Regions from separate parts of the Streptomyces sp. 2A115 genome, predicted to be linked through region 1. Evidence: riboswitches for the same ligand, from Rfam matches in the RefSeq annotation. Region 1 holds a riboswitch; the other holds the start of a gene.
What was found. Region 1 has a riboswitch for cyclic di-AMP ahead of ACTWQR_RS32195 (M23 family metallopeptidase). Riboswitches for the same ligand answer to the same signal wherever they lie in the genome.
Positions count from the first base shown of each region.

Region 1 (4,449 bases):
CTGAACGCAGGGCGGTGAAGGGCAGGAGACGCGTGGTGGGGCCTGGAGAGGCGGAGGAGCGGGAGCAGGGGGAGGATCAGGAGCCGTACTCCCGGGCCGGCGGACGCAGGCCCGAGGACCCCGTGCCCGATCCGGGAGTGGGCGACAGCCCGGTGCCCGTCGAGCCCGAACGCCGGAGGATGCCCGGAGGCGGCGGGATGTCCGGAGGCCACGGGCTGCACGGAGGCCACGGGACGTCTGGAGGCCACGGGCTGCCCGGAGGCCACGGGCTGCCCGGAGGCAGCGGGGTGCACGAAGGCCGCAAGATCTCATACGCGCGGGCCTTCGTCCGCGTGCTGCCCGCACTGCTCATCGTGGCCGGGATCGTCTACGACTACCTCACGCCGTCGGAGTTCACCGCGGCTCCCCTTTTCACGGCTGCCCCGCTCGTCGCCGCCCCGCTCTTCTCGCTGCGCGGCACGGTGCTCATCGGCGCCCTGGCCCTCGTCTCGGTCCTCGCGGTCCACGTCGTACTCGGCATCGTCTGGCACGTCGACGCGATCACCGAGGTGGTCACCGTGGCGACGGTCGCCGTCCTGGCCGTCCTCATCAACATCCTCGTACGGCGGGGCAGCGAGCAACTGGCCTCCGCACGCGAGATCGCCGAGGCGGCCCAGCGGGCCGTCCTGCCCGAACCGGCCGCGCGGATCGGCGGGTTGGAGATCGCGGCGCGGTACGAGGCGGCGCAGGCGGACGCGTTCATCGGGGGCGACCTGTACGCGGTGCAGGACACCCCGCACGGCGTACGGCTCATCGTGGGCGACGTACGGGGCAAGGGCATGGGCGCGGTCGCCGCCGTGGCCGTCGTCATCGGGGCCTTCCGGGAGGCCGCCGAGCACGAGGCCACCCTGGAGGCGGTCGCGCAGCGGCTGGAGCGGGCGCTCGCGCGTGAGGGCACCCGGCGGGAGGGCCTCGACGCCTTCGAGGGCTTCACCACCGCGGTGCTCGCCGAGATCCCGCACGGCGACGGAGTCGTACGCCTCCTCCACCGCGGCCACCCCGGCCCCCTCCTGCTGGACGGAGGGGGAAGACCGCGCATGCTCGCGGCGGCGGAGCCCGCACTGCCGCTCGGGATGGGCGAGTTGGGCACCTGGCCCGACCGCGCCCTGGAGGAAGGGTTCCCGAGCGGGGCCATGCTGCTCTTCTACACTGACGGGCTGTCCGAGGCGCGGGACGAGCGGGGTGTCTTCTACGATCCGGCGACGCGGCTGTCGGGGCGGCTCTTCGCCGGGCCGGACGCGTTGCTCGCCGCGGTGGTGGACGACGTCCTCCGTCACACCGGGGGCGGGGCGACGGACGACATGGCGCTGCTCGCCGTACGGCGGCCGTGAAGGCGGAGGTCTGAGGGCGGAGGTCTGAGGACGCGGTCGTATCCGTTGGCCCTTTTATCACCGGTGGTAGTCGTGTGACGCCCCTGTGCATAACAAGTGACACTCCATCAACAAAGTGCGCAGAGCTGAATGTCGATCAACTCGCCCGATTTACCCCGCTCGTGACCTGTAAGTCCAGGCCAAGAGCGTTAACGATCACTCGGAACAGCTTGGAATCCAGTGCCCGGGTCTATTAACGTTCGATAACGCAGCGCGGTCGTCCCAGCCGTCACAAGAGTCGGCTCCGTGCGCACGCGCCGAATCCCGCAAGGGAACCGGGGAACCACTAATTGGGGTGAATCGGGCGTTTTTCGCGGTGAGGATACCGCGGTTGACGCGCGTAGGAGACCTTCCTGCTCCGAACCCGTCAGCTAACCCGGTAGGCGAGAAGGAAGGAAAGGAGTGCGCCCACGTGGCGTCCAACCGCCCTGCTCCCCAACCCTCGTTCGCACCAAGTGAGTTGCCGGGTGATACACCGTCCGAGATCTCGGGTGACAAGAGGCTCGACGTCTTCGCTTACGGCGTTCGCAAGGACGAGGACACCTGGGAGGAGTGGAACCCCACCGCGGATTCCCTCCGTCCCGTACGCGGCAGGCACCGTGTTTCCAAGCAGCGCGGCGGAGGACTCGCACGCAGCTCGACCGTTCTGGGCGTCGGTGTCATAGCCGCCGTCGGCGCGGGTGGCATGGCCACCGCGCAGACCGGCAAGCCGCCGGTGTCGATCTCGATACCCGACCTGCCGTCCGTGGGCTCGCTGATCTCGGACGACGAGACCGACGCCCCCGAAGGCTCCAGCACACCGCTCAGCAGCGCCGGCCTGACCACCGCCGACACCGAGCAGGGCAGCGGGGACGCGGGCGAGGCCCTGCGCTCCCGCATCCTGCTCCAGGCGGAGCAGCAGCAGGACCAGGTGGACCGCGAGGCCCAGGAGGCCGCCGAGGCCGCCGCCGCGAAGAAGGCCGCCGATCAGGCCGCCAAGGCCGCCGAGGAGGCCGAGGCCAAGGCCGCCGCAGCCAAGAAGAAGGCGGCGGAGGAGGCCGCGGCGAAGGCGGAGGCCGCGCGTCTCGCCGAGCTCGCCAAGCAGTTCACGCTGCCGACCTCCTCGTACACGATCACCTCGACCTTCGGTCAGTCCGGCTCGCTGTGGTCCTCAGGCACCCACACGGGTCTGGACTTCGCCGCTCCCACGGGTACGCCGCTGAAGGCGATCCACAGCGGCACCGTCACCGAGGCCGGCTGGAACGGTTCGTACGGCTACCTCACGAAGGTCGCCCTCGACGACGGCACGGAGCTCTGGTACGCCCACCAGTCGTCCATCAGCGTCAGCGTCGGGCAGAAGGTCAACACGGGCGACGTCATCGGGCGCGTGGGCGCGACCGGCAACGTCACCGGGGCGCACCTTCACCTGGAGGTCCACACGAGCGGCGGCGACGGGATCGACCCGATGGCGTGGCTGCGGAGCAAGGGGCTCAACCCGTAGGCAACGGCGGTGGCTTGTAGGTCCCGCCATTGAGGGGTCCGTACGTGCGGAGGGATCCGTATGTACGGACCCCTCCGCACGTACGGCTGTTGACGTGCAATCGGGCCGACGCCCTGGTCGCACCTGGAGTCGAAGCGGGGGCGGCGCGTCCTGGCCGCGCTGGACGAGGTCGCGCAGAGCCTTGGCCTGACGCGCCGAGCCACGTCCGGCCCGACTCCCTTGGGAACCTCCGAGCGCTCCAGGTCTAGGAGCGGTAGGGGTTGTACGCGGGGTACGCGGGGTACGCCGCCGTCTGCCCGTACGGGTACCCGTACACCGGCCACGGCGGCGCCACGGGCGCCGGAGCCGTGGCCCGGGCCGCGTACGCCAGGGCAGGGCGGGCCGCCTCGCGGCGGGCCCACAGCTCGTGGAGCAGTTCCTGCTCGCGTGCGACGAAGTCGCTGCCGGCCTTGCCGCTGCGCCCCCGGTGGCGCAGGAAGGCCAGCGACGTCGCGTACGACTCGTACTCCGCGACGGCCCGGCCCGCCGCGCGCCCGCCGTATTGGGTCGCGTACTCGCGGGCCATCCGCCGCGCCTTCATCGAGCCGAGGACGAACGGCTCGGGCGCGGCGAGCCAGCCGGCCATGGCATACGCGGGGAGTTCGGTGCGCACCGTGCCGAGCTCGCGCTGGCGCGTCCAGATGACCAGCCAGGTGAGCAGCCCGAAGCACGGGACCATGAAGACCGCGTAGACCGCGAAGAAGCCGTACTCGCCGAAGGCCGACGATCCGTTCCACATCGCGTGCATGCCCATCGCGAGCAGCAGCCCGGCGAGCGGGAGCAGGATGCGCCGCACGTGGTGGCGGTCCGCGGAGAGCGCCGCGACGCCGAAGCCGATGCCGGTGAGCACGGTGAACAGCGGGTGCGCGAAGGGCGACATGATCACGCGCACGAAGAAGGTCGCGGCGGTGACGGAGGCGATGCCGGTGTCGCCGCTGAGCTGGTCGGTACCGAAGGCGGTGCCGAGGTAGAGGATGTTCTCGGTGAACGCGAAGCCGGTCGCGGTGACCCCGGCTATCACCACGCCGTCGACGATCCCCGTGAAGTCACGTCTGCGGAAGAGGAAGACCAGTAGGACCGCCGCGGCCTTCGCCGACTCCTCGACGATCGGCGCTATGACCGTCGCGCCGATGGTGTCGGCGCTGGACGGGTCGGCGGTGGCCGTCGCTATCCATCTGGTCGCGAAGCTGTTGGCGACGATCGCAATCAGCGCGGCCGCGCAGGCGCCCCAGGCGAAGGAGAACAGCAGGTTCCGCCAGGGGCCCGGCTCCACCCGGTCGAGCCAGCGGAACGCGGTCACCAGGAGCGGGACGGGCAGGACCGCCAGGCCCAGGCCCACCAGGAAACCCTCGGTGCCCGTCTGTTCGCGGACGAGGGCCAGGATGACGAGGCCTGAGAGGGCGAGCAGGGTGGTCAGCGCGCCGTAGCGCACCCACTTGCGCTGCCACCAGTGTGCACGCCGCCGGGCGACTCCGGCGGGGAAGCCGGAGTGTGACGGATACGGAGGATTGGTGGCCATGA
Region 1 is NZ_JBQQCG010000044.1:82,726-87,174, forward strand. It holds gene ACTWQR_RS32190 (PP2C family protein-serine/threonine phosphatase) at 36-1,370, shown strand; cyclic di-AMP (ydaO/yuaA leader) riboswitch at 1,655-1,810, shown strand; gene ACTWQR_RS32195 (M23 family metallopeptidase) at 1,822-2,889, shown strand; gene ACTWQR_RS32200 (PrsW family intramembrane metalloprotease) at 3,134-4,447, opposite strand.

Region 2 (4,449 bases), on a different contig from region 1:
GCCGCTACCCTCGGCGGACCCGCCGCTCTGCACCTCGATGGACTGGTCCCCGTGACCCTCACCCGTGTGGCTCGCGCTCGCGCTCTTGCCGTCGTTGCTGCCGCCGCTGTCGGCGGCCGCCGGGATGACGGCGGCCGCGACTCCGGCTGCGGCTGCCACCGCGACACCGGTCATGACCAGGCTCTTACGACGCTGCGTGAACGTACCGATCATCCCCATGATTCCGTTTTCTCCCCGTAATTCCGCCGACACCCCCTGCGTCGGCTTCCGCGCAGAGATACGGAACGAATCCGAGGCTGAGCTCAATCCAGCAGTGTGACCTGCATCACAATATGAGGTCGCCCGGGGTCTGGGTACTACAGGGTCCCGGGGACTACAGGGCTCCCGGGAGATCTTGGGGACACAGGGATCCGGAACACGGAGATGCGCGGGTCGTCAGCCCGCCCGGTGCACCACCGCGTCGCACAGCTCCACCAGCGCCGCCTTCGCGTCGCACTCCGGGAGCGGTACCAGCGTGGCGCGGGCGTCCTCCACGTACCGCACGGTGTCGCGGCGGGCCTGCTCCAGCGCTGGATGGGCGCGCAGCCTGGCCAGCGCCTCCGCATGCCGGGCGTCGTCCGTGAGGTCCGAGTCGAGCAGCTCGGACAGCGCGATGTCCTCGGCGAGACCGAGCCGCTCCACGCGCTCGCGCAGCCGCAGCACGGGCATCGTGGGAATGCCCTCGCGCAGGTCGGTGCCCGGCGTCTTGCCCGACTCATGCGAGTCGCTCGCGATGTCCAGCACGTCGTCCGCGAGCTGGAAGGCGACGCCGAGCCGCTCGCCGTACTGCGTGAGCACGTCGACGACCGTCTCGTCAGCGCCCGACATCATCGCGCCGAATCGACCCGCCACAGCGATCAGCGAGCCGGTCTTGCCGCCGAGCACGTCCATGTAGTGGTCGATCGGGTCGCGGCCGTCGCGCGGCCCGGCCGTCTCGAGAATCTGGCCCGTGACCAGTCGCTCGAAGGCCTCCGCCTGGATGCGTACGGCCTCGGGCCCGAGGTCGGCCAGGATGTGCGAGGCACGCGCGAAGAGGAAGTCGCCCGTGAGGACCGCGACCGAGTTGCCCCACCGCGTGTTGGCGCTGGGCACTCCGCGGCGTACGTCCGCCTCGTCCATCACGTCGTCGTGGTACAGCGTGGCCAGGTGGGTCAGCTCGACGACCACGGCCGAAGGCACGACGCCCGGCGCGTACGGGTCGCCGAACTGCGCGGCGAGCATCACGAGCAGCGGCCGGAACCGCTTCCCGCCCGCACGTACGAGGTGCTGCGCGGCCTCCGTGATGAACGGGACCTCGCTCTTGGTGGCCTCGAGCAGGCCCTCCTCGACAGCCGCCAATCCGGCCTGGACATCGGCTTCGAGAGCCTGGTCCCGCACGCTCAGCCCGAACGGCCCGACGACGGTCACGAGGGTCTCCTGTCTGCTGACGCTCTCAACGGCGGTCTCTGGATGCTCTGGGTGCGCTGTGTGCTGGAAGTGTTTGTCGATGTGTCGCTGCTGGCACTCAAGTCAGCGTATCCGGTCGCCTTTCGATCACGGTGAGCGCCCACCGGTCCCAGCCGGGCAGTATCGGATCACGGAAGGTATGTTCTTGATCTTCTGATACCACCCGAAAGACGTAGACATTTCATGAAGTGATGTTTTTACCTCTTGAAGTGATCGAAACCGATCCAATCCGGATGCCGAGGGCCGGCCGCCGAGTGCGCCGCCTCGCGGACGGCGGCGACAACGCCGACACTCGGCTCGCGCTCGTGTCGCACTCGCCGACCCCCGGCGCACGGATCCACTTCCGCGCGACCGGCCACGCCTCGGGGCCGGGCAGTATCCGGTGGGCAGGCCACTCGCGCAGGGTGACCGTCCAGCCGCCCCGCGACCACGAGGCATCGACCAACGGACTCTGGACCACGGGGCGTCGCCCGCGGCACCAACCCGGTTGGCGAGAGCGGGGGTTCACCCCCGCATCCCGATCCCATGGGCCACACGTACGGGAACTCGGCCGCCTTGACTCCCGGAACGTTATGCCCGAGTTGCCCCCATTGCCGCTTTGTTGGCACTTGTTCACGTGAAATGAGTCACGTGCGGACGGAGCGGGCGATACGCCGCACTCGACCACTTCCCCTTTGCATAAAGCAAGTTGAATATTGTGTTCCGGAGTAATCGGGCGATTTCCCCCTCCCCAATACGAGGTCAGACACATCGCATCGCCGATTCAGGCCTTGTTCCCTCCATGTGCTCTCGCATACGTTCTCGTCGATCCGGACGGACCGCCGAATCCTGCCGCCGCCCGGAACCCACCCATCACCCACGCCACGGCAGGAGCGGGGGACCCAGGTAAGTCGCCGATCCGGATGCCGGAACGGCTCGGGGTGAAGTCGCACTCAGCGTGCGGCCGGGCATCTCCCGCCCGAACCCGACAGCTCACCTCGCAGGCGCCGGAGAGGAAATCACCATGGCCGCACGAGGTAAACACCGCCGCCCGAAAGCCCGCTCCCTCACCCGCGGCGTCGTCGCCGCCGGAACGGGCGGAGCCGCGCTCGCGCTTCCGATCGTGGGGGCGACCGGCGCGCACGCCGCCGCACAGCCGGCGCAGACCGCACAGGTCGCGCAAGCCGCAGTCCCGCAGGTCGAGCTCGTTACGTACAAGGTGGCCGCGGGCGACACCCTGTCCAAGATCGCGCGAAAGCACGCCACGAGCGGGAGCTGGAAGACGCTGTACCAGGCCAACCGCGCGGTCATCGGCGACAACCCGTCGATGATTCACCCGGGCCTCACTCTGACGGTCGGCACGAAAAAATCCCAAAAGTCAGCAAATAAGACGAAGCCGACCACGGCCACCACGCAGACCACCAAGTCCGCGGCGTCCACTGTCACCCCCGCCTCCGCGAAGACGTACACGAACGACCTCGACGGCTGGATCAAGGAGTCACTGGACGTCATGGCCCAGAACGGCATCCCGGGCAGCTACGACGGCATCTACCGCAACGTCATGCGCGAGTCGTCCGGAAACCCGCTGGCCATCAACAACTGGGACTCCAACGCCGCGGCCGGGACGCCGTCCAAGGGCCTCCTGCAGGTCATCGCTCCGACCTTCAGCACCTACCACGTGCCCGGTACAGCACTGGACGCCTTCGACCCGGTCGCGAACATCACGGCAGCCTGCAACTACGCCGCCGCGAGGTACGGCTCGATCGACAACGTCAACGGGCCTTACTGAGCAGGCCCGTAAGCAGCCTGTGGGAGAGGCTGCTTACGGTGCTGCGGACGGGGCCGCGGGCGGGAGAACAGCTTCTCCAGCACTACCGCGACCCCGTCCTCCTCGTTCGACAGCGTCTCCTCTTGGGCCACCGCCTTGAGTTCGGGGTGGGCGTTGGCCATCGCGACGCCGTGGGCCGCCCACCTGAACATCGGAATGTCATTGGGCATGTCCCCGAAGGCGATCGTGGCGAAGCGGGTGAGACCAAGGTGTTCGGCGGCCAGGGCGAGCCCCGTCGCCTTGGTCACGCCGCATGGCTGGAGTTCGACGGTGCCGGGGCCGGACATTGTGACGGTGGCGAGGGAACCGACCGCTCCGCGCGCCGCGGACGCCAACTCGTCGTCGGACAGCAGCGGGTGGCGCAGCAGCACCTTGCTGATGGCGTCCGCCCAGAGGTCGTCGCGCCGGATGACGCGTACCGCCGGGAGCGTCGGGTGCGGCATCTCGTAACCCGGCTCGATCAGAGTCAGGCCGTCGACCCCGTCCTGGTCCACGGCCGCGTACACCTCCCCGACCTCCGCCTCGATCTTCCCGAGCGCCGTCTCGGCCAACTCCCGGTCCAGGGTGACCGACCACACCATCCGGTCGGTCCCGGCGTCGTACAACTGCGCCCCCTGCGCGCACACCGCCAGTCCCTGGCCACCCAGTTCGTCCAGCAACGGCCGTACGCGCGGCGCCGGGCGCCCCGTCACCACGAGGTGCCGGGCGCCCGCCTCGACCGCCATCGCCAACGCGGCTCGTGACCGATCGGAAAGGGTGTCGTCGCCGCGCAGCAGCGTTCCGTCCAGGTCAGTGGCGATAAGTGCATATTCAGTCGGTGCGGCCATGATCAGAGAATACGGACCGAACGGCGCATCGACCCGACGGGAACCGGACGACGTCCGGTATCTCGTCAACTGCCCTGGCCACCGCACGAACCCAGCCCACACCGCCCCCATCTCAGCCGCACACCCCTGAGTTGAAACCCCGCCTGTCCACACCTGCCAGACCGACGGTCCGACGGTCCGCCAGTTGGTCGATCGGTCGTGCGGTCGTGCGGTCGTGCGGTCGTGCGGTCGGCCGATCGACCGATCGACCGATCGACCGATCGGCCGCACGACTCCGAGAAGGCGGCCGCCCGGCTGGGTATGCCCTGCTCCACGCTGAGTTCGCGCGGG
Region 2 is NZ_JBQQCG010000009.1:177,775-182,223, reverse strand. It holds gene ACTWQR_RS11340 (CHRD domain-containing protein) at 1-219, opposite strand, end outside; gene ACTWQR_RS11335 (polyprenyl synthetase family protein) at 436-1,446, opposite strand; cyclic di-AMP (ydaO/yuaA leader) riboswitch at 2,329-2,486, shown strand; gene ACTWQR_RS11330 (transglycosylase SLT domain-containing protein) at 2,489-3,253, shown strand; gene ACTWQR_RS11325 (HAD family hydrolase) at 3,247-4,119, opposite strand.
Region 2: it holds a riboswitch for cyclic di-AMP, as region 1 does, so the genes downstream of both, ACTWQR_RS11330 (transglycosylase SLT domain-containing protein) here and ACTWQR_RS32195 (M23 family metallopeptidase) in region 1, are expected to answer to the same signal.